Regions from separate parts of the Streptomyces sp. NPDC048417 genome, predicted to be linked through region 3. Evidence: predicted binding sites of a transcription regulator. Region 3 holds the regulator's gene; each other region holds the start of a gene.

Region 1 (7,674 bases), on a different contig from region 3:
CGAGGACACCGGCATCGAGTCGGTCGCCGCCCGCCTCGGGGACCGCCGGAGCCCGGTCGACCTGCTGATCAACAACGCCGGCTTCGGCAACAAGGGCCGCTATCTGGACGTCTCGATGGCCGACGAGCTGAAGATGCTCAAGGTGCACTGCGAGGCGGTGCTGCGGCTGACGTCGGCGGCGGCCGAGGCGATGCGGGAGCGTGGGCGCGGCGGTGTCGTCAACGTGGCCTCGGTGGCGGCCTTCGTGCCCCGGGGCACCTACGGCGCGTCGAAGGCGTGGGTCGTGCAGTTCACCCAGGGCGCGGCGCGCGATCTGGCGGGGACCGGCGTCCGTCTGATGGCGCTGGCGCCCGGTTTCGTGCGCACCGAGTTCCATCAGCGGGCCGGGATGGGCACGGACAACATCCCGGACTGGATGTGGCTGGACGCCGACAAGCTGGTCGAGGCGGCGCTCGCCGACCTCGCGCGCGGCAAGACGCTGTCGATCCCGGACCCGCGGTACAAGGTGCTGACCGGCCTGGCGAAGGTGGCCCCGCGCGGGCTGCTGGGCGGGATCACCTCGAAGACGGGACGCAAGTACGGGCCGCAGTGACGGCTGCGGTGCCGCTTCCCCCGGTGGGAAAATTGGCGTGACGGTACCGGACCCAGGGGGGCCGGAGGCGGCGGCATGACGTTCGTACAGCTCATCGAGTGCAGGACCAGCCGGCCGGCCGAGATGGACCGGCTGATGGACAGGTGGGTCACACAGGCCAAGGGGAAGCGGACGGCGACGCACGCGGTGGTCGGCAAGGACCGCTCCGACGCGTCGCACGTCGTCGAGATCGTGGAGTTCCCGTCGTACGAGGAGGCGATGCGGAACTCGAACCGGCCGGAGTCCGACCAGGTCCTCAACGAGATCCTGGCGCTCTGCGACGGGATGCCGACGTTCACGGATCTGGACGTGGTCCGCGATGAGCGGTGGTACGCCGACACCGCGCGGCGGTTCTTCGAGACGATCGCGGCGCCCGGCCCGTTGGTTCCGCTGGACGGCCTGATCACCGAGGACTACCACGACCACGAGCCGGTCGAGGGCCAGGACACCATCGGCATGGACGCGATGCGGCGCAAGCTGGAGATGTGGCGGGAGGCCTTCGACTTCTCGTTCCTCGTCGAGGACCAGATCGCCCAGGGCGACCGGGTGTGCACCAGGTGGCTCTGGACGGGTGTGCAGAAGGCGGCGTTCATGGGGGTGCCGAACACCGGCCGGCAGGTCACCATGGCCGGGACGACGATCCACCGCTTCGACGCCGACGGGAAGATGGCCGAGGGCTGGTTGCAATACGACCGGCTCGGCCTGATGGACCGCCTCGGGGCGCTGGACGTGCTGGAGAACTGAAGCGACAGCGGCCGCGCAGTAGTACGACCGGCGAAGTGGTACGACAGTAGGAAGTACCCGCGAGGGGCGAAGCCCCCGTTCCCGGCGGACGACCGGGGACGGGGGCTTCTTCGGCTACTGGGGCGTTGCCTCAGTGGGAGTGGCCGTGGGAGTGACCGCCGGCCGCCGGCTCCTCCTCTTCCTTCTTCTCGACGACCAGGGTCTCGGTCGTCAGGAGGAGGGAGGCGATGGAGGCGGCGTTCTCCAGGGCGGAGCGGGTGACCTTGACCGGGTCGATGACGCCGGCCTTGACCAGGTCGCCGTACTCGCCGGTGGCGGCGTTGAAGCCCTGGCCCTTCTCCAGCTCGGCGACCTTGGAGGTGATGACGTAGCCCTCCAGGCCGGCGTTCTCGGCGATCCAGCGCAGCGGCTCGACGACCGCGCGGCGGACCACGGCGACACCGGTGGCCTCGTCGCCGGTCTTGCCCAGGCCGCCCTCCAGCACCTTCGCGGCGTGGACGAGCGCGGAGCCACCACCGGAGACGATGCCCTCCTCGACCGCGGCGCGGGTCGCGGAGATGGCGTCCTCCAGACGGTGCTTCTTCTCCTTCAGCTCCACCTCGGTGGCGGCGCCGACCTTGATCACGCACACGCCGCCGGCCAGCTTCGCGAGGCGCTCCTGGAGCTTCTCGCGGTCCCAGTCGGAGTCCGTGTTCTCGATCTCGGCCTTGATCTGGGCGACGCGGCCGGTGACGGCACCGGAGTCACCGGCGCCGTCGACGACCGTGGTGTCGTCCTTGGTGACCGTGACACGGCGGGCGGAGCCCAGCACGTCCAGGCCGACCTGGTCGAGCTTGAGGCCGACCTCCTCGGAGATGACCGTGGCGCCGGTGAGGATCGCCAGGTCCTCCAGCATCGCCTTGCGACGGTCGCCGAAGCCGGGGGCCTTGACCGCGACCGCGTTGAAGGTGCCGCGGATCTTGTTGACGACGAGGGTGGAGAGCGCCTCGCCCTCGACGTCCTCGGCGATGATCAGCAGCGGGCGGGAGGCGTTGCCCTGGATGATCTTCTCGAGCAGCGGGAGCAGGTCCGCGATGGAGGAGACCTTGCCCTGGTTGATGAGGATGTAGGGGTCCTCCAGGACGGCCTCCATGCGCTCCTGGTCCGTCACGAAGTACGGCGACAGGTAGCCCTTGTCGAAGGCCATGCCCTCGGTGAAGTCCAGCTCCAGACCGAAGGTGTTGGACTCCTCGACGGTGATGACACCGTCCTTGCCGACCTTGTCCATCGCCTCGGCGATGAGCTCGCCGACCTGCTGGTCCTGGGCGGACAGCGCGGCGACGGCGGCGATGTCGGCCTTGTCGTCGATCGGACGGGCGGAGGAGAGCAGCTCCTCGGAGACAGCGGCGACGGCGGCGTCGATGCCCTTCTTCAGGGCGGCCGGGGAGGCACCCGCGGCGACGTTCTTGAGGCCTTCGCGGACCAGCGCCTGGGCCAGCACGGTGGCGGTGGTCGTACCGTCACCCGCGATGTCGTTGGTCTTGGTCGCCACCTCCTTCACCAGCTGGGCGCCGAGGTTCTCGTACGGGTCGTCGAGCTCGACCTCGCGGGCGATCGTGACACCGTCGTTGGTGATGGTGGGGGCGCCGAACTTCTTGTCGATGACGACGTTGCGGCCCTTGGGGCCGATCGTCACCTTGACCGTGTCGGCAAGCTTGTTGACGCCGCGCTCGAGGGCGCGACGGGCGTCCTCGTCGAACTTCAGGATCTTCGCCATGGGAGCGGTTCAGCCCTCTCGGAAAACGTGGGTGAAACGAACCGCGCCCCCGACGCCCGGCTTCATAAGGTCGCGGGGGCCAGGGGCGCAGCTCAAAGCAGAATGTGCTTCGGGTGAACTACTTCTCGATGATCGCGAGCACGTCGCGAGCCGAGAGGACGAGGTACTCGTCGCCGTTGTACTTCACCTCGGTGCCGCCGTACTTGCTGTACAGCACGATGTCGCCGACCTTGACGTCGAGCGGCAGGCGCTCGCCGTTCTCGAAGCGGCCCGGGCCCACGGCGAGGACGGCGCCCTCCTGGGGCTTCTCCTTCGCGGTGTCCGGGATGACCAGGCCAGAGGCGGTGGTCTGCTCGGCGTCGAGCGGCTGGACCACAATGCGGTCCTCGAGCGGCTTGATGGCAACCTTGGAGCTGGTGGTCGTCACGATCCGACCTCCCCCTTCGGAGATCTCACGGGGTTAACTGTCTGAGGTGGCGACCAGGTGGATCCGTCGTCGCGGGTGCCGGACCTGCCCGTCGCGTTGTTGGCACTCTCATCTGCCGAGTGCCAGAGCCGAGACTATGACCGCGATTAGCACTCGGTCAAGCGGAGTGCCAATTGCCTGCGGCGCGGCGTCGAAAAAAACGGTGACCGGGGCCATGGTGACCGTCCCTGGGGCCGCCGCCCCGGACCCCCGCTCTCGGCTTCGGCCTCGCACCCGAACGCCGCACGGGCCGGGAACTCGAACGCCGCACGGGATGGGAACTCGAACGCCGGACGGGCCGGGGACGCGGACGCCGGACGGGCCGGGGACGCGGACGCCGTACGGGAGGGGAAGCGGCGCCGGCCGGTCCTACAGGTAATCCTCGAGCCGCCCCACCGTCAGGCCGTTCTCCTGGACCCGGCGGAGCAGGCGGGTCGTGCGTTCGCGCAGCGTCAGGCCCGTGGCCTCGTCCGGGCCGACCAGGACGATGTCGCCGGGGCGCAGCCGCTTCTCACCGCGGCGGTACGCGATGCCCTCGGCCGTCATCGCCGCGCGCCACAGGACCACCGCCGTCACCCCGCAGTCGGCCGCCGCGCGCAGGGTGGTGCGGTCGTACGTGCCGTAGGGCGGGCGGAAGAGGCGGGGGCGGATGCCGAAGCGGGACCTGAGTTTCTCCTGCTGACCGCAGATCTCGGCGCGCTGGCCGGCGTAGGGCAGGCCCGGCATGGCCGGGTGGTCGAGGGTGTGGTTCTGGACGCTCGCGCCGACCTCCTGGAGGCGGGCGAAGTGGCCGTAGCCGGGGCCGACCACGCTGTCCGTGAGGAACATGCTGACCGGGAGCCGCAGTTCACGGACCATGTCCACGAACCGGGGGTCCTTCTCGGCGCCGTCGTCGTAGGTGAGGAAGACGACCTTGTCGGTGGTGGGGATGTGGTCGACGACCGGCGGGAGGCTCGTGTGGAGGGCGAGCGGGTGGAGCGGGGGGTGGGGCGCCGGGAGCAGGGGGGCGGCCAGGCCCCAGTGGCGGTACGGCTGTTCGCCGGCCGGGCCGTGCGGCCGTACCCGGTCGGCCGCCTTCTTGCCCAGCCGTTCGATCGGGTCGACGGACTGTGCGCAGCCCGCCAGGAGGAGGGCGGCGGTCAGCAGCGCGGCCGTCGCCCTCGGCCGGCTCACAGGTAGTCCTCCAGGCGCGCCACCGCATAGCCCTCGCGGGTGACCTTGTTCAGAAAGCGGCGCATGTCGTCGATCATCGTGCCGTCCCAGTCGTCCTTGCCCCGGAAGTGCGTGAGCACGATGTCACCGGGGTGCAGGCCGCGGTCCCACTCGCGGTACTCCCAGTGGTCGACGAACACCTCCTCGTCCCAGATCGGCGCGTACTTGATGCCGCAGGTCTTGGCGGCGCGCAGGGTGTCGCCGTTGTAGTTGCCGTAGGGCGGCCGGAAGACCGTCGGCGCCTTGCCGAACTGCTTCTTCATGATCGCCTGCATGCCGCAGATCTCGTCCTTCTGCTCCTGGTAGGACAGGCCCGGCAGATAGGGGTGGGTCAGGGTGTGGTTGTTGAGGGTGTGGCCCTCGGCCTGCATCGTGCGGAAGTAGCCGTAGTCGTCCTTGACCAGGTAGTTGCTGAGGAACGCGGTGTAGGGGATCCGCAGGTCGTTCATCATGCGGAGGAACCGCGGGTCCTTGTTCCAGCCGTCGTCGATGGTGAGGAAGACGACCTTCTGCCTGGTCGGGACCGTGGTGAAGACCGGGGGCAGGTCGTCCTCCTCCTGCCCGTCCACCTCGAAGCCGTCGCGCGCGGTGATGCGCGGCTTCACCTTCGGCGGGGCCGGGGGCCGCAGGGGGACCGCGTCCAGGCCCCAGCGCCTGGCGGCGGCGACCAGGGCGGCGTGGGAGTCGGGGGCGGGCGCGGCCCGGTGCGGCTGCTGGCCGGCGGCGGGACGGGCGGTGGAGCCGGTGTCCGGCCCCGCGCAGCCGGACATCAGGGCGGCCGCGGCCAGCAGGCCCGCCATACCCGCCTTCAACCCTTTTTTGTCATTTTGTACGACTACTCGCATGGCGTCGGATCCTTCCAGGACCTCCCCCGGAACCGGCGCCGACACCGCCGCCGGAGGCGAACCATCCACCGACTGGCCGACAATGACCCGGTGAACGACCTCCTCGCCCCCCTCCTCTCCCCCGAGGGCCGCGCCCTCCTCGCCGAGGTGCGCGGCACCGCGCCCGCCGACGAGCTAGCCGTGGCCACCCGGCTGCGCCGCGAGCACCCCGCCGAGCTGGTGTCGGCGGCGCTCGCCCAGGCCCGGCTGCGGCAGCGGGCGGCGGTGAAGTTCGGGGAGGCGGACGCGGACCGCATGTTCTTCACGCCGAACGGGGTCGAGCAGTCGACACGGGCGAGCGTCGCCTCGTACCGGGCCCAGCGGCTGAAGGCGCTCGGGGTGACCTCGGTCGCCGACCTGTGCTGCGGGATCGGGGGCGACGCGATCGCGCTCGCGCGGGCGGGGATCCGGGTGCTCGCCGTGGACCGGGACCCGGTCACGGCGGCCGCGGCGCGGGCGAACGCCGACGCGCTGGGACTCGCCGCTCTGATCGAGGTCCGGGAGGCGGACGTCACGGAGGTGGACACGGCCGGCTACGACGCCGTGTTCGTCGACCCGGCCCGGCGCGGCGGCCGCGGCCGCATCTTCGACCCGGAGGCCTACTCACCGCCCCTGTCCTGGGCGATCGAGGCGGCCCGCACGGCCTCGCGCACCGCCGCGCTGAAGATCGCGCCCGGCGTCCCGCACGAGGCCGTCCCGGCGGACGCCGAGGCGGAGTGGATCTCGGACGCGGGCGACGTGAAGGAGGCGGTGCTGTGGTTCGGAACGGCGCCCGGGGCGGTCCGCGCCACCCTCCTCCCCGGCCCGCGCACCCTGCTCGGCCGGGGCCTGCCCGATCCCCGGGTCCGTCCCGTGGGGCGGTACCTGTACGAGCCCGACGGCGCCGTCATCCGCGCCCATCTGGTCGCCGAGGTGGCCGAGGAGCTGGACGGCGGTCTCGTCGACCCGACGATCGCGTACATCACGGCCGACGAACTGCGCGCCACCGACTGGGCGACGCCGTACGCGATCACCGACCGGCTCCCCTTCAACGTGAAGAAGCTGAAGGCGCTGCTGCGGGAGCGCGAGGTCGGCACGCTGACCGTGAAGAAGCGCGGCTCGGCCGTGGAGCCGGAGGAGCTGCGCCGGAAGGTCAAGCCGCAGGGGCCGAACGCGGCGACCGTGTTCCTGACCCGGGTGGCGGGGGCGCCGACCATGCTCGTCGGCGCCCCCGCGCGGCCGGCTACTGGTGCTGTGCCGTCCTGAGGGACGTCAGGTCCCGGTCGGTCGCCCGGCCGGACTTGGTGACGGCCGACGCGGGCTCGTTGGCGTCCGTGCGCTGCGCGAACGTGCGCGCGGCCGAGGTGACGCCGTTGAAGTACGGCCGGTACACGAAGTCGTTGCCGCTCGCACTGATCGACGAGCCGGCCGTGTTCAGCGCGCCCAGCGTGACCGAGCCGGTGTCGCCGAAGGCGATCACGGACTGGGTACCGGCGGACTCGCGCAGCAGATAGCTCTTGACCTCGTCGGACAGGGCGGGCCGGGAGGTCCACAGCACGGGCCCGTAGACGTTCATCGCCGAGCCCGCGGAGACCCCGTCCCGCCAGGAGCCGGCGTAGGCAAGGGCGACCTGGCCGGGGGTGGTCCACCAGAACTTGGCGACGGCCACCGACAGCGCCTCGCTGGTGGTCCCCGTGATCGGGTAGTAGTAGTACGTCGACGGCCACCTGGAGAACGACGCGTGGGTCAGCGCGTACTTCGCGTCCGACCCGACCGTGATGACCATGGTCTTGGCCGGGTTGAGGCTGTTGAGGTACGACTTCACCGCCGACGTCAGCGACTTGCCGCTGGTCAGGACCACACTGCCGGTGCTGCCGGTGCCCTCGGCGGCGGCCGCGGCTGCCGCCGGGAGCGCCGCCTGGTAGTCGGTCCCGCCGGCCAGGAAGACGTACGTGGGGCTGGTCGTGACCGTCTTCGCGGCCTTGACCGAGGTGTCGTAGCG
Region 2 (7,674 bases), on a different contig from region 3:
GCGGGGCACCTGGATCGAGGACAAGGGCCATGCCGTGGCCGTCCACACCCGCCGGGCCGACGACCCCCAGGCCACCTTCGAGTCCCTCCGCGCCCCTCTGACCGACCTGGCCACCCGGCACGCCCTGATCGTCGAACCGGGCCGCCTGGTCCTGGAACTGCGCCCCCCGGGCATGGACAAGGGCGTGGCCCTGCGCGATTACGCGCGAGAGATCGGCGCGGGCGCGGTCCTCTACGCCGGCGACGACCTGGGCGACATCCCGGCCTTCGCGGCAGTGGAGAAACTCCGGGCGGAAGGCGTCCCGGGCCTCCTGGTATGCAGCGGCAGCGAGGAGGTCACGGAACTCGCGGAGCGATCGGACCTGGTGGTCAACGGCCCGGAGGAAGTCGTACGGCTGCTAGAAAACCTGGCTCACCACAGCGCCCCTTAAGGGGCGCGGGGCTGTATCCATATGCGGCTCCGCCGCGTGGGCGCGACCAGCCCCCACCGGACCCGCAGCCGAGGTACTCACCCGCCCAACGCCTCCAACTGCTCAAGGAACCACGCCGCAGGCGGCAACGCCGTAGCCGCCGCGGCGAGCCGCTTCGTCCGCTCCGCCCGCTCCTCCACCCCCATGGTCAACGCCTGCTGCAAAGCCACGGCCGTCCCCCCGATGTCGTACGGGTTCACGACCACCGCGTCCTCGCCCAGCTCCTCGTACGCCCCCGCCTCCCGCGAGAGCACCAGCACGCACCCCTCGTCGGACACCACCGGGATCTCCTTGGCGACCAGGTTCATGCCGTCCCGGATCGGGTTCACCAACGCCACGTCGGCCAGCCGGTAGGCCGCCAGCGAGCGGGCGAAGTCGTCCTTGACGTGGAGGACCACCGGCGTCCAATCCGCTGTCCCGTACGCCGAGTTGATGTCGTCCGCGACCCGCTGCACCTCGGCCGTGTAGTCGCGGTACACCGCGAGGTCCTGCCGCGACGGATACGCGAACGCGACATGCACCACCCGCTCCCGCCACTCGGGGTGGTCGTCGAGCAGCTGCCGGTACGCCAGCAGACCCCGCACGATGTTCTTCGACAGCTCGGTCCGGTCCACCCGGACGATCGTCCTGCGGCCCTCGCCGATCTCCTCCCGCAGCGCCCGCATCCGCTCGTCCACGTCCGGCTCGTGCGACCGCTTCCGCAGGAACTCCGCGTCGGCCCCCAGCCCGTGCACCCCGATCCGGGTCTCCCCGGCCGCCGGAATCCCCGGGCCCAGCACCGCATGACAGCAGGCCACGAACGCGTCCGCCCACCGCCGGGTCAGGAACGCGGCGTGATCGGCGCCCAGGATCCCGCCGAGCAGTTCCGCCGCGATGTCGTCGGGGAGCAGCCGGAAGTAGTCCGGCGGTGCCCACGGGGTGTGGGAGAAATGGCCGATACGGAGATCAGGCCGCAGCCGGCGCAGCATCCGCGGAGCCAGCGCCAGGTGGTAGTCCTGGATGACGACCACCGCGCCCTCGCCCGCCTCCTGCGCCAGCGCCTCGGCGAACGCCTGGTTGTAGGCCTGGTACGAGGCCCACCGGCGCCGGAACTCCGCGTCGAAGACCGGCTCCAGCGGGGTCTGGTAGAGCATGTGGTGGACGAACCAGAGCACCGAGTTCGCGATGCCGTTGTACGCGTCCGAGAACACGTCCGGATCGATGTCGAGCATCCGGACCTGCTGCCCGCCGCTGTCCCCGGCCGGCAGCCGGCCGCCGTCGGCCCGCCGTACCGCCTCCCGGTCGCCGTCGCTCAGCGCCGCGCACACCCACACCGCGTTCGCGTCCGGCCCGATGGCCGACAGCCCCGAGACCAGCCCGCCGCCACCCCGCTTGGCGCGCAGCGCACCGCCTTCGCCCACTTCATACGAAACCGGGCCGCGGTTGGACGCGACCAGCACCTCAGCACCGCCGGTGGAAGCCATACGCCACAACCTAGCCCGGCCCGGAAACGCTCAAACGTACGGCCGTGCCCGACGCGCCGCCGTATACGGCCGTACGTAGAAGTCACGCCACCCGGCGCTCGGCGTACTCGGCGATCTCCGCCATCGGCGGCCGTTCCTCGGTGTCCACGGAGTAGGTGCGCGGCTCGAAGCCGTCCTCGCCCCGTTCGAACTGGGTCAGGGCGGGCCGGATCAGATGCCCGCGGGCCAGCCGCAGCTGCGCGGTGCGGTAGATCGCGGCGGACATCCGGCCGAGGGCCTGGCCGTCCTGGTGACGGTGTTTGCGGACCCCCACGTCGACCTGGGCGAGGGCGTCCAGGCCGACCAGGTGCAGGGCGTCGACCAGCATGCCCAGCTCCACGCCGTAGCCGACCGGGAAGGGGAGCTGTTCGAGGAGCGAGCGGCGGGCCGCGTACTCGCCGCCGAGCGGCTGGACGAACCCGGCCAGCTGCGGCCAGTGCATGTTCAGCAGCGGGCGGGCCATCAGTTCGGTGACCCGGCCGCCCTGTCCGGCCGAGCCGGCGAGCGGGCGGTCGTACATCGCCTTGACGAGGTCCACGTCCGGGTCGGTCAGCAGCGGGCCGACGATCCCGGTGACGAAGTCGGAGGAGAAGTCACGTAGGTCGGCGTCGATGAAGCAGACGATGTCGCCGGTGGTGACGAGGAGGGAGCGCCAGAGGACCTCGCCCTTGCCGGGGACGGCGGGGATGCGCGGCAGGATCGTGTCGCGGTGCACGACCCGGGCGCCGGCCGCCGCGGCCACCGCCGCCGTACGGTCGGTGGAACCGGAGTCGACGACCACGATCTCGTCGACGAGCGGCACCTGCCGTATGAGGTCGTGACGGATGATCGCGACGATGTCGCCGACCGTCTCCTCCTCGTTGAGCGCGGGCAGCACGACGGAGACGGACTGCCCGGTGCGCTGCTTGGCGGCGAGTATCCGGTGCAGGGGGCGATCGTTCATGGACCAGGAGCGGGTGGCCAGCCAGCGCTCGACTTCTTCCAGCACAGTCAGCGGCTCCTCACTGTCACGATCACACTGCGAGGTGTGATCCATCTCGCGGTTCGGACGACTATCTCAACTGTCCTGGCCTTCGGTTACAGTCTTGAACAACGCCGATGACCATCGCATGTCCTGGGGTCACCGGCCGTTGACAACCGCATACCGCTCATCCAGAGGGGCAGAGGGATACGGCCCGATGAAGCCCCGGCAACCCTCCAGTCGGTTACTCGTGGATCGCTGATCACTGTCGATCGCTCGCGAGGCTCCCGGCTAGGGAAGGTGCCAAATCCGTCTCACGGCGAGATGCGTCGTGAGGAAGATGAGGAGAAAGGGCCTCGCCTCACATGGCTGTGCAGACTTCTGCGACCACCACCGACTCCACGACCGTCGACCTCGGTCCCGCCGCCGCCCTGAGCTGCCGCGAGTGCGGCCACCGCGTGCCGCTCGGCCCCGTGTTCGCCTGCGAGGAGTGTTTCGGCCCGCTCGAAATCGCGTATGACTTCTCGGCCTACGACACCGAGGAGCTGCGGAAGCGGATCGAAGCGGGTCCCGCGAACATCTGGCGCTACGCGCCGCTGCTGCCCGTCCCCGCGGACGTGGCGACCAAGCCGAACATCAACCCGGGCTGGACCAAGCTCGTCCAGGCCGACAACCTGGCGAAGGAGCTGGGCGTCACCGGCGGCCTGTACGTCAAGGACGACTCCGGCAACCCGACGCACTCCTTCAAGGACCGGGTCGTCGCCCAGGCCGTCGAGGCCGCGCGCGCCTTCGGCTACACCACGCTCTCCTGCTCCTCCACCGGCAACCTCGCCGGCGCGGTCGGTGCCGCCGCCGCCCGGGCCGGCTTCCGCTCCTGCGTGTTCATCCCGCACGACCTGGAGCAGGGCAAGATCGTCATGGCCGCGATCTACGGCGGCGAGCTCGTCGGCATCGAGGGCAACTACGACGACGTGAACCGCTTCTGCTCCGAGCTGATCGGTGACTCGGCCGGCGAGGGCTGGGGCTTCGTCAACGTCAACCTGCGGCCGTACTACGCGGAGGGGTCCAAGACCCTGGCGTACGAGATCTGCGAGCAGCTCGGCTGGCGGATCCCCGACCAGCTGGTCGTCCCGATCGCCTCCGGCTCGCAGCTCACGAAGATCGACAAGGGGCTGCAGGAGCTGATCAAGCTCGGGCTCGTCGAGGACAAGCCGTACAAGATCTTCGGTGCGCAGGCCGAGGGGTGCTCGCCGGTGTCGGTGGCCTACAAGGCGGGCCACGACGTGGTGCGGCCGCAGAAGCCGAACACCATCGCCAAGTCCCTCGCCATCGGCAACCCGGCCGACGGGCCGTACGTCCTGGACATCGCGCGCCGTACCGGCGGTGCGGTGGAGGACGTGACCGACGAGCAGGTCGTCGACGCGATCAAGCTGCTCGCGCGGACCGAGGGAATCTTCGCGGAGACCGCCGGCGGGGTGACGGTCGGAGTCACCAGGAAGCTCATCGAGAATGGGCTGATCGATCCGACGAAGTCGGTTGTCGTGCTCAACACGGGTGATGGACTGAAGACACTGGACGCCGTGGCGGGGACCGGGCTTACGGCGACTATTCGGCCCACTCTCGATTCGTTCCGTGAGGCCGGGCTCGCCTAAGTCAGCCACAGAAAACCAGGGCGTTGCTCTAACCGGAGGTTTAAACGTGAGCGTCACCGTTCGCATCCCCACCATCCTGCGCACCTACACCGGTGGTCAGGCCGAAGTCAGTGCCGAAGGGGCCACCCTCGGCGATGTCATCTCCGATCTGGAGAAGAACCACACCGGGATCGCCGGCCGTGTTCTCGACGACGAGGGCAAGCTGCGCCGGTTCGTGAATGTGTACGTCAATGATGACGATGTGCGGTTCGAGCAGGGTCTGGAGACGGCCACCCCGGACGGCGCCGGCGTCTCCATCATCCCGGCCGTCGCCGGCGGCTGACCCCGCCGACCGCCCCGGCGACCCTGCTGACCTGGCTGTCGTGATGCCCGTATGACCGAACATTACCTTCGGTAATACCCATCACCGAGTGTTCATCCCCGCGGCGGAGCCGCTAATGGATGCAGTGCCCCCTCCGTGCGAGAAGCGGAGGGGGCAATTCTGTGTGGTTGAGCGCGGTACAGTTGGGGAACGCGGTCCCGATCTCCAGGTCGGGAGCCCCGTATTCGATACCGCAGACCCGACAAGAAGTAGCCAAAGTGTGCGGGTTATATGCGGCTTTTGCGGCTTTTATGGGGCCCGACTTGCCCTGAATTCGGCCGAATTCTTGCTACATTCCGGACCCTTCCCGTCCAGAATTCTCGTCCGATTGACCTGTTGCAGACGGCAGTTGGACAGATACATTCAGCCGCGGTCGACGCGTTCCGGCGCACGCCCCCAAACCTGTGGGGGGTGAGGTCTGACCCGGATCCGCGAAGTGTGGATCTGTGCAAGGGCCAGTAATAGGGGAGTTAGGCATGGCTCAGGGCACCGTCAAGTGGTTCAACGCGGAGAAGGGGTACGGCTTCATCGCGGTCGACGGTGGTGCGGATGTTTTCGTCCACTACAGTGCGATTCAGATGGACGGCTACCGCACCCTGGAGGAAGGTCAGCGGGTCGATTTCGAGATCTCGCAGGGCCAGAAGGGGCCGCAGGCGGACATGGTCCGGCTCGCGACCGGCTGAAGCACGCGCCGACTGACAGCGTCGTTCTTCTTTCTTTGTCGGAGGGCTCGTATCCCATGGGGAGTCATGGGTTACGAGCCCTTTGGCATGCCCGGGGCGAGCGGGCCGGCGTGCCCCGCGGGTGCGGCCCGGTACGGGGCCGGGGCGCGACCCAGTCCTCGGGAGGCGCTTGCACTCGGCATGGGCGAGTGCTAATCATTGGCGTTAGCACTCTGAAGGTGAGAGTGACAAAGATGGACCGGGTCGGTGAGGCCCGCAGACCGGGTGGGGCAAGGAACCCACGGGTCGGCGAGCCGTCCGTCGCGGGCGCGGGCGCGGTCCTTGAAGACTCACCCCCAGTCCTGGAGGGACCACTTCACATGGCCAAGATCATCGCGTTCGACGAGGAGGCGCGGCGCGGCCTCGAGCGCGGCATGAACCAGCTCGCGGACGCCGTGAAGGTGACGCTGGGCCCCAAGGGCCGCAACGTCGTCCTCGAGAAGAAGTGGGGCGCCCCCACGATCACCAACGATGGTGTGTCCATCGCCAAGGAGATCGAGCTCGAGGACCCGTACGAGAAGATCGGCGCCGAGCTGGTCAAGGAAGTCGCCAAGAAGACGGACGACGTCGCCGGTGACGGAACGACCACCGCGACCGTGCTCGCCCAGGCCCTGGTCAAGGAAGGCCTGCGCAACGTCGCCGCCGGCGCCAACCCGATGGCCCTGAAGCGCGGTATCGAGAAGGCCGTCGAGGCCGTCTCCGGTGCCCTCCTCGAGCAGGCGAAGGACGTCGAGACCAAGGAGCAGATCGCCTCCACGGCCTCCATCTCCGCCGCCGACACCCAGATCGGCGAGCTCATCGCCGAGGCCATGGACAAGGTCGGCAAGGAAGGCGTCATCACCGTCGAGGAGTCCCAGACCTTCGGTCTGGAGCTGGAGCTCACCGAGGGTATGCGCTTCGACAAGGGCTACATCTCGGCGTACTTCGCCACCGACATGGAGCGTATGGAGGCGTCCCTGGACGACCCGTACATCCTGATCGCCAACTCGAAGATCGGCTCCGTCAAGGACCTGCTCCCGCTCCTGGAGAAGGTCATGCAGTCGGGCAAGCCGCTGCTGATCATCGCCGAGGACGTCGAGGGCGAGGCCCTGTCGACCCTGGTCGTCAACAAGATCCGCGGCACCTTCAAGTCCGTCGCCGTCAAGGCCCCGGGCTTCGGCGACCGCCGCAAGGCGATGCTGAACGACATCGCCATCCTCACCGGCGGCGAGGTCATCTCCGAGGAGGTCGGTCTCAAGCTGGAGAACACGACCCTCGACCTGCTGGGCCGCGCCCGCAAGGTGGTCATCACCAAGGACGAGACCACCATCGTCGACGGCGCCGGCTCCACCGAGCAGGTCCAGGGCCGGGTCAACCAGATCCGCGCCGAGATCGAGCAGTCCGACTCGGACTACGACCGCGAGAAGCTCCAGGAGCGCCTGGCCAAGCTCGCCGGTGGCGTCGCCGTCATCAAGGCCGGTGCCGCGACCGAGGTCGAGCTCAAGGAGCGCAAGCACCGCATCGAGGACGCCGTTCGCAACGCGAAGGCGGCCGTCGAGGAGGGCATCGTCGCCGGTGGTGGCGTGGCCCTGCTCCAGGCCTCCCAGGTGTTCGAGAAGCTGGAGCTCGAAGGTGACGAGGCGACCGGCGCCAACGCCGTGAAGCTCGCCCTGGAGGCCCCGCTCAAGCAGATCGCCGTCAACGGTGGTCTCGAGGGTGGCGTCGTCGTCGAGAAGGTGCGCAACCTTCAGGTCGGCCACGGCCTGAACGCCGCGACCGGCGAGTACGTCGACATGATCGCCGAGGGCATCATCGACCCGGCGAAGGTGACGCGCTCTGCCCTGCAGAACGCCGCCTCCATCGCCGCGCTGTTCCTCACCACCGAGGCCGTCATCGCCGACAAGCCGGAGAAGGCCGCGGCGGCCGCTCCGGGCGGCATGCCGGGCGGTGACATGGACTTCTGATCCATCCGGATCGGCTCGTCCTTTTCCGAGGGCGGCACCCCCTGCCACGGCAGGGGGTGCCGCC
Region 3 (7,674 bases):
GGGCTCGGCCCGGGCTCCTCGACGACGCTCTCCAGGCCGGTCACCACCAGCCGGTCCTTGCCCTCGGCGGCCCGTACGACGCCCTCCGTCCAGCGTCCGCGCCCGTCGGTGAGGATGACGTCCTCGCCGGGCCGCAGCCGCTTCACGGAGACGGCGTGCCGTCCCTCGGGCCCGTCCAGGACGACCTCGCCGCCGGAGAAGTCGGGCACCACGAGCGGGTCGAGCACGAACACCGGGGCGGTCATCGCCCGTCCCCCTCGTACCCTTCGGCCTTGCCCGACAACGCTGTCGACGCGGCGGCGAGTTCCGTCGCGAGGGTCTCCACCAGCTGCCCGGCGGGCAGCGGGCGGGCCAGCCGGTGGCCCTGCCCCGCCCACAGGGCCATGCCCTGCGTGTCCCCGGCCTTGGCGGCGGCCTTGCGCAGCGGGGAGGTGAGGTGGTGGACCTCCGGGTAGGCGGCGGGCGCGTACGGGCCGTGCTCGCGCATGAAGCGGTTGACCAGACCCCGGGCGGGCCGCCCGGAGAACGCCCGGGTCAGTTCGGTCCGGATGAACAGCGGGTCGGTCAGCGCCCGCTTGTGGAGGTCGGTGGCGCCGGACTCGGGGGTGGCGAGGAAGGCCGTACCCAGCTGGGCGGCGCTCGCCCCCGCGGCCAGCACGGCGGCGATCTGGCTGCCGCGCATGATGCCACCGGCGGCGACGACGGGAATGCCCACCGTCTCCCGTATCTGGGCGACCAGCGACAGCAGACCGATCCCGGCCCCCTCGTTGTCCTGCACGTCCCGGTGGGTGCCCTGGTGACCGCCGGCCTCCACGCCCTGGGCGATCACCGCGTCCGCACCGGCCCGCTCGACGGCGAGGGCCTCCTCGGCGGTGGTCGCGGTGACGAGGGTGAAGGTTCCCGCCCGGCGGAGGGAGCCGAGGACGTCCCGGCCGGGGACGCCGAAGTGGAACGAGGCCGCGGCCACCGGGTTGTCGAGCAGCACGGCCAGCTTGGCCTCGTACCCGTCGTCCCGGCCGCTGTCGGGATCGCCGAGCTCGGTCTTGTACCAGGCGGCCTCACCGGCCAGCTGATGGGCGTAGACCTCCACGGCCCCGGCCTCGGCGTACTCCGTCTGCGGCATGAACAGGTTCACACCGAAGGGACGGCCGGTCAGCCTCCGCAGCTGCTTGATCTCCTGGTACATCCCGTCGGCGGTCTTGTACCCGGCGGCCAGGAACCCCAGCCCGCCCGCCTCGGACACGGCGGCGGCGAGCTGCGGCACGGAGACCCCGCCCGCCATGGGGGCCTGCACGATCGGAAGGGGAAAGAGATCGGTCAGTGCGGAGGACATGACGGCATGTTGTCACGTCCTCCGAACAAGACCGAATCGGGCCGTCCCTCTGGCACATGCCAGATATGTCCGGGCCGAAGGGGCGGTGCCCCGCCTGACGGGTCAACGCCCGTTGAACGCGTCCTTCAGCCGGCTGAACAGACCCTGCTGACCGGGCTGGAACTGCCCCGTCGGCCGTTCCTCGCCGCGCAGCTTCGCCAGCTCGCGCAGCAGCCGCTCCTGCTCGGGGTCGAGCTTGGTGGGGGTCATCACCTCGACATGGACAATGAGATCACCGCGCCCGCCTCCGCGCAGATGCGTGACACCGCGCCCGTGCAGCGGGATCGACTGCCCGGACTGCGTACCCGGCCGGATGTCGACCTCCTCCATCCCGTCCAGCGTCTCCAGCGGCACCTTCGTACCGAGCGAGGCCGCCGTCATCGGGATGGTCACCGTGCAGTGCAGATCGTCGCCGCGCCGCTGGAACGTGGAGTGCGGCAGCTCGTGGATCTCGACGTACAGGTCACCGGCGGGACCGCCGCCGGGCCCGACCTCGCCCTCGCCGGCGAGCTGGATCCGGGTGCCGTTGTCGACACCGGCCGGGATCTTCACGGTCAGCGTCCGCCGCGACCGCACCCGCCCGTCACCGGCGCACTCGGGACACGGCGTCGGCACGACCGTACCGAAGCCCTGGCACTGCGGACACGGCCGCGAGGTCATGACCTGGCCCAGGAAGGACCGCGTCACCTGCGAGACCTCACCACGGCCCCGGCACATGTCACACGTCTGGGCGGAGGTGCCCGGCGCCGCGCCCTCACCGTTGCAGGTGTTGCAGACGATCGCCGTGTCGACCTGGATGTCCTTGGTCGTACCGAAGGCCGCCTCGTCCAGCTCGACCTCGATCCGGATCATCGCGTCCTGGCCGCGCCGGGTCCTGGACCTCGGCCCACGCTGCGACGCGGTACCGAAGAACGCGTCCATGATGTCCGAGAAGTTCCCGAAGCCACCGGCCCCGAAGCCGCCCGCGCCCGCGCCGCCGCTCTGCGAGAGCGGGTCGCCTCCGAGGTCGTAGACCTGCTTCTTCTGCGGGTCGGAGAGCACCTCGTAGGCGGCGTTGATCTCCTTGAACCGCTCCTGGGTCTTCGGATCCGGGTTGACGTCCGGGTGCAGCTCGCGCGCGAGCCGACGGAAGGCCTTCTTGATCTCTTCCTGCGACGCGTCGCGGCGCACGCCGAGAACGGCGTAGTAGTCCGTGGCCACTTACGACTCCGCCAGGATCTGTCCGACGTACCGTGCCACCGCTCGTACCGCTCCCATCGTTCCCGGGTAATCCATGCGGGTCGGTCCGACCACGCCGAGCTTGGCGAGTGCCTCGCCGCCCGAACCGTAGCCGACCGACACCACGGACGTGGAGTTGAGTCCCTCGTAGGCGTTCTCGTGACCGATGCGTACGGTCATGCCCGAATCCCCCGCCTCGCCCATGAGCTTGAGGAGGACGACATGCTCCTCCAGGGCCTCCAGGACGGGCCGGATCATGAGGGGAAAGTCATGTCCGAAGCGGGTGAGATTGGCGGTGCCGCCGATCATCAACCGCTCCTCGTTCTCCTCGACGAGCGTCTCCAGCAGGGTGGAGAGCACCGCCGAGACCGTACCGCGGTCCTCGGCCTCGAAGGCGTCCGGCAGGTCCTCCACCAGCCGGGGCACGTCCGAGAACCGGCGACCGGCGACCCGGCTGTTGAGCCGTGCCCGCAGATCCGCCAGCGACGACTCCCCGAAGGGCGCCGGGCAGTCGACCATCCGCTGCTCGACCCGCCCGGTGTCGGTGATCAGCACCAGCATCAGCCGGGCCGGCGCGAGCGCGAGCAGCTCCACGTGCCGCACGGTGGACCGTGTCAGCGACGGGTACTGCACGACCGCGACCTGCCGCGTCAGCTGCGCCAGCAGCCGCACCGTCCGCGCCACCACGTCGTCGAGGTCGACGGCGCCGTCGAGGAAGTTCTGGATGGCCCGCCGCTCGGGCGCGCTCATCGGCTTGACGCCGGCCAGCTTGTCGACGAACAGCCGGTAGCCCTTGTCGGTGGGGATCCGCCCGGCGCTGGTGTGCGGCTGGGCGATGAACCCCTCGTCCTCCAGGGCGGCCATGTCGTTGCGCACGGTCGCCGGGGAGACCCCGAGGTTGTGCCGCTCGGTCAGCGCCTTCGAACCCACCGGCTCCTCGGTGCCGACATAGTCCTGGACGATGGCGCGCAATACCTGAAGCCTGCGTTCACTCAGCATCCAGCGCCACACCTCCAGAAAGTCGTCCCCGCGGCCTTTCGGGTCATTCGCCTGGCACTCTGCGATCCCGAGTGCCAGCATCCCCCGCCCAGTGTACGGCCGCCGGGTACCGACTGGGCAAGGTCGGTGAGGACCCGGGGCGTTCTGCGGCTAGCGTCGCGGTATGACGGTGACTTGGGAAGAGCTGGGCTGGGAGCGGGTGGCCGAGGGGGTCGGCCGGTGCCGGCTGCCGGGGTGGGACTGCACGGCCGGGCTGGTCCTCGGGGCCGGCCCGGTCCTGATGGTGGACGCCGGGTCGAGCCTGGCCGAGGGCGCGCGGTTGCGTACGGAGGCACAGCGCCTGGCCGGGCGCCGTGTGACCCATCTCGCGCTCACCCACCCCCACTTCGACCACGTCTTCGGCACCCCGGCGTTCGCGGGCGCGGACGTGCACGCGGCGGCGGGCGCGGAGGCCGTCCTCGCGCACGGCCGCGAGGCGCTCCTCCTGGACGCGATCCGAGGCGGCCTCCCGGCCCCCGAGGCCGAGGAGGCGGCCGACGCGCTGCCCCCGCCCCGCCGTCCGGTCTCCGGCGAGTGGGCCCTCGACCTCGGCGACGGCCGCCGGGCCCTGCTCGCCGACGTGGGCCCCGGCCACACCTCCCACGACCTCGCGGTCCTCGTCCCCGGCGTCCCCGGCGACCGGCCGGTGGTGTTCTGCGGCGACCTGGTGGAGGAGTCCGGCGACCCCCAGGCCGGCCCCGACGCCGTACCGTCCCACTGGCCGGCCGCCCTGGACCGCCTGCTGTCCCTCGGCGGCGAGAACGCCCGGTACGTGCCCGGTCACGGAGCGGTGGTGGACGCGGCGTTCGTACGACGGCAACGCGACGCCCTGGCCGCCCGCTTCGGCGTGTCGTGACCACGCCGCCGCCACTTCTCCTATCGTCATCCGAATGCGCCAGTACTCCGCCGACCTGACCCCGCCGTGGAAGAAGCCGAAACCGGCCCCGGAGGTGGCCGCCGAACCCGGCCTGGTCGTCGAGGAACCCGGCACCGGATTCTGCGGCGCGGTGATCCGCTGCGAGGCGGGCACGGTGACGCTGGAGGACCGCTTCGGCAAACACCGCGTCTTCCCGCTGGAGCCGCGGGGCTTCCTCCTGGAGGGCCGGGCGGTCACCCTCGTACGCCCCACGTCGGCCACCCCCGCACGCCCCGCCCGTACCGCCTCCGGCTCGGTCGCCGTGCCCGGCGCACGCGCGCGCGTGGCCCGCGCGGGCCGCATCTACGTCGAGGGCCGCCACGACGCGGAGCTGGTCGAGAAGGTCTGGGGCGACGACCTGCGCGTCGAGGGCGTGGTCGTGGAGTACCTGGGGGGCGTGGACGACCTCCCGTCGATCGTGGCCGAATTCGCACCCGGCCCGGACGCACGTCTCGGTGTCCTGGTGGACCACCTGCTCCCCGGCACCAAGGAGTGGCGCATCGCCCAGTCGGTCACCAGCGCACACGCCCTGGTGGTCGGCCACCCGTACATCGACATCTGGGAGGCGGTGAAGCCCGCCGCCGTGGGCATCGAGTCCTGGCCGCGCGTCCCGCACGGCCAGGACTGGAAGACGGGCGTGTGCCGCGCCCTGGGCTGGCCCTCGGACAACACGGGCGCGGTGTGGCAGGCGATCCTGGCCCGGGTGGGCTCCTACAAGGACCTCGAACCGGAGCTGCTGGGCCGGGTGGAGGAACTGATCGACTTCGTCACGGCCCCGTAGCCGGGCGCCCCCGCCCCCGGCTCCCTCAGTCCACCAGGTCCCTGACCACCGCGTCCGCCAGCAACCGCCCCCGCAGCGTCAGCACGGCCCGCCCGTCCTCGTACGGGCCCCTCTCCAGCAGCCCCTCCCCCAGCGCCCGCCGCGCGGCCGCCAGCCCCTGCTCCTTCAGCAGCGTCAGCGGCACTCCCTCCCGCAGCCGCAGCTCCAGCAGGATCCGCTCCACCCGGCGGTCCTCGTCCGTGAGGACCTCCCGCCCGGCCCCCGGCGAGCGTCCCGACGCCAGCGCCGCCGCGTACGCCCCCGGGTGCTTGACGTTCCACCAGCGCACGCCGCCCACGTGCGCGTGCGCGCCCGGTCCCGCGCCCCACCAGTCGGCGCCCCGCCAGTACAGCTCGTTGTGCAGGCAGCGGGCGTCCCGCGAGGTGGCCCAGTTGGACACCTCGTACCAGTCGAAGCCCGCCGCGGACAGCATCTCCTCGGCGATCAGATAGCGGTCCGCGTGCACGTCGTCGTCGGTCATCGGGACCTCGCCCCGGCGGATCCGGCGGGCCAGCTGGGTGCCCTCCTCGACGATCAGCGCGTACGCCGACACATGGTCGGGGCCGGCTCCGAGCGCCGCGTCCAGCGAGGCCCGCCAGTCGTCGTCGGACTCGCCCGGCGTGCCGTAGATCAGATCCAGGTTGACGTGCTCGAAGCCGGCCGCGCGGGCCTCCGCGACACACGCCTCGGGGCGCCCCGGGGTGTGCGTGCGGTCCAGGACGCGCAGCACGTGCTGCCGTGCGCTCTGCATGCCGAAGGAGACCCGGTTGAAGCCGCCCTCGCGCAGGGCCGTCAGATACGCGGGGTCGACGGACTCCGGGTTCGCCTCCGTCGTGACCTCCGCGTCGGCGGCCAGCCCGAACTCGTCGCGGATCGCGCCCAGCATCCGTACCAGGTCGCCGGCGGCCAGCAGCGTCGGCGTACCGCCGCCCACGAACACCGTGCGGACCTCGCGCGGGTCGTCGCCGAGAACCTTGCGGGCCAGCCTGATCTCGTCGATCAGGGTGTCCGCGTAGTTGTCGCGGGAGGCGAGGACACCACCGGTGCCGCGCAGCTCGGTCGCCGTGTACGTGTTGAAGTCGCAGTAGCCGCAGCGGGTCGCGCAGTAGGGGACGTGCAGATAGAACCCGAGGGGGCGGTCGGCGGCACCGGCCAGCGCGTGCGCCGGGAGCGCGCCGTCGTCGGGGACCGGCTCGCCGTCGGGAAGTGCGGAAGGCATGTCCCCCATTGTCCCGTACGACGCCGGTTACTCCGCCTGCAGGACCAGCAGCGCCAGATCGTCCTCCGGCTGCCCGCCGCCGAACTCGTGCACGAGCCGTCTGATGCGCTCGGCGATCAGCTCGGCGCTCAGGCCCGCGCAGCCCGCGAGCGCCCGCGCGAGCCCGTCGCCGTCGTCGAACTGGCGGGAGCCCGAGCGGCGCTCGGTGACCCCGTCGGTCACGCACAGCAGGCTGTCACCGGGCCCGAGCTCGATGGTCTCGCTGGTGTACGTCTCGTCCTCCACGACCCCGAGCAGGGTCTGCGGCCGGGCGGCGGTACGGACCGCGCCGTCGGGGCCGAGGAGCAGCGGCAGCGGATGCCCGGCGGAGGCGAGGGTGCAGCGGATGCCGCCCGCTTCGAGGGGGGTGAGTTCGCCGTAGAGGAGGGAGAGGAAACGGGTCTGCGGGCCGTCGCCGGGCGGCACGGCGCCGCCGCCGGCGGCGACCAGGGCGCGGGCGGCGGCGTCGGCGGCCTCGGTGGCGTCGTCGAGGAGGAGCTGGTTGAGCCGGTCGAGGACGTCGGCCACCCGGTACCCCTCCCGGGCCAGCAGCCGCAGCCAGGGCCGGGCCAGGCCGATGACGACGGCGGCCTCGGGGCCCTTGCCCTGGACGTCGCCGACGGCGAAGCACCAGCGGCCGTCGCCGGCCGGGAACAGGTCGTAGAAGTCACCGCTGGGGCCGCCCTTGTCACAGGGCTCGTAGACCAGCGCGCTGCGCACGCCCGGGATCTCGGCGACCGCACCCGGCAGCAGCCCACGCTGGAGGACGGCGCTGATGGTGGCCTGGCGGGCGTACTGGCGGGCCGCGCCGATGGCGAGCGCGACCCGCCGTCCGAAGTCCTCGACCAGACCGGTGATCTCGTCCGGGAAACCGGCCGGGCCGGAGCGTCCGATCACGAGCGTGCCGAGCGGACGGCCACCCGCGATCAGCCGGTAGGAGAGCGCCGACCCGCGGGCGCCCTGCGGGCCGAGCGCCTCGCCGGGCCAGGGATACGGCTCGGGCCCGGACCGTAACCCGTCCTTCGCGCCCGGCGGGTCCTTCTCCAGGGCGC

The links. The regulator HrcA, encoded in region 3, represses chaperone genes, less so after heat shock. The targets are predictions, from matches to a motif close to TTNGCACTCNGNNNNNCNGAGTGCNAA.
Region 1: groES (co-chaperone GroES) is a predicted target of HrcA. The motif match lies at 3,705-3,731, and genes of this name have one in related genera.
Region 2: groL (chaperonin GroEL) is a predicted target of HrcA. The motif match lies at 5,797-5,823, and genes of this name have one in related genera.

What each region holds. Positions count from the first base shown of each region.
Region 1 is NZ_JBEZKI010000005.1:78,921-86,594, reverse strand. Features, by position in the region: gene AB0D59_RS09515 (SDR family oxidoreductase) at 1-592, shown strand, start outside; gene AB0D59_RS09510 (ester cyclase) at 668-1,375, shown strand; gene groL (chaperonin GroEL) at 1,506-3,131, opposite strand; gene groES (co-chaperone GroES) at 3,250-3,558, opposite strand; gene AB0D59_RS09495 (polysaccharide deacetylase family protein) at 3,967-4,770, opposite strand; gene AB0D59_RS09490 (polysaccharide deacetylase family protein) at 4,767-5,654, opposite strand; gene AB0D59_RS09485 (class I SAM-dependent methyltransferase) at 5,745-6,938, shown strand; gene AB0D59_RS09480 (cell wall-binding repeat-containing protein) at 6,916-7,674, opposite strand, start outside.
Region 2 is NZ_JBEZKI010000003.1:272,827-280,500, reverse strand. Features, by position in the region: gene otsB (trehalose-phosphatase) at 1-430, shown strand, start outside; gene AB0D59_RS06170 (trehalose-6-phosphate synthase) at 508-1,932, opposite strand; gene AB0D59_RS06165 (glucosyl-3-phosphoglycerate synthase) at 2,015-2,959, opposite strand; SAM riboswitch class I at 3,117-3,279, shown strand; gene thrC (threonine synthase) at 3,298-4,584, shown strand; gene AB0D59_RS06155 (ubiquitin-like small modifier protein 1) at 4,631-4,906, shown strand; gene AB0D59_RS06150 (cold-shock protein) at 5,422-5,628, shown strand; gene groL (chaperonin GroEL) at 5,988-7,610, shown strand.
Region 3 is NZ_JBEZKI010000010.1:273,929-281,602, forward strand. Features, by position in the region: gene AB0D59_RS18375 (16S rRNA (uracil(1498)-N(3))-methyltransferase) at 1-245, opposite strand, end outside; gene AB0D59_RS18380 (nitronate monooxygenase) at 242-1,333, opposite strand; gene dnaJ (molecular chaperone DnaJ) at 1,436-2,572, opposite strand; gene hrcA (heat-inducible transcriptional repressor HrcA) at 2,573-3,589, opposite strand; gene AB0D59_RS18395 (MBL fold metallo-hydrolase) at 3,753-4,484, shown strand; gene AB0D59_RS18400 (DUF3097 domain-containing protein) at 4,519-5,325, shown strand; gene hemW (radical SAM family heme chaperone HemW) at 5,351-6,583, opposite strand; gene AB0D59_RS18410 (SpoIIE family protein phosphatase) at 6,611-7,674, opposite strand, start outside.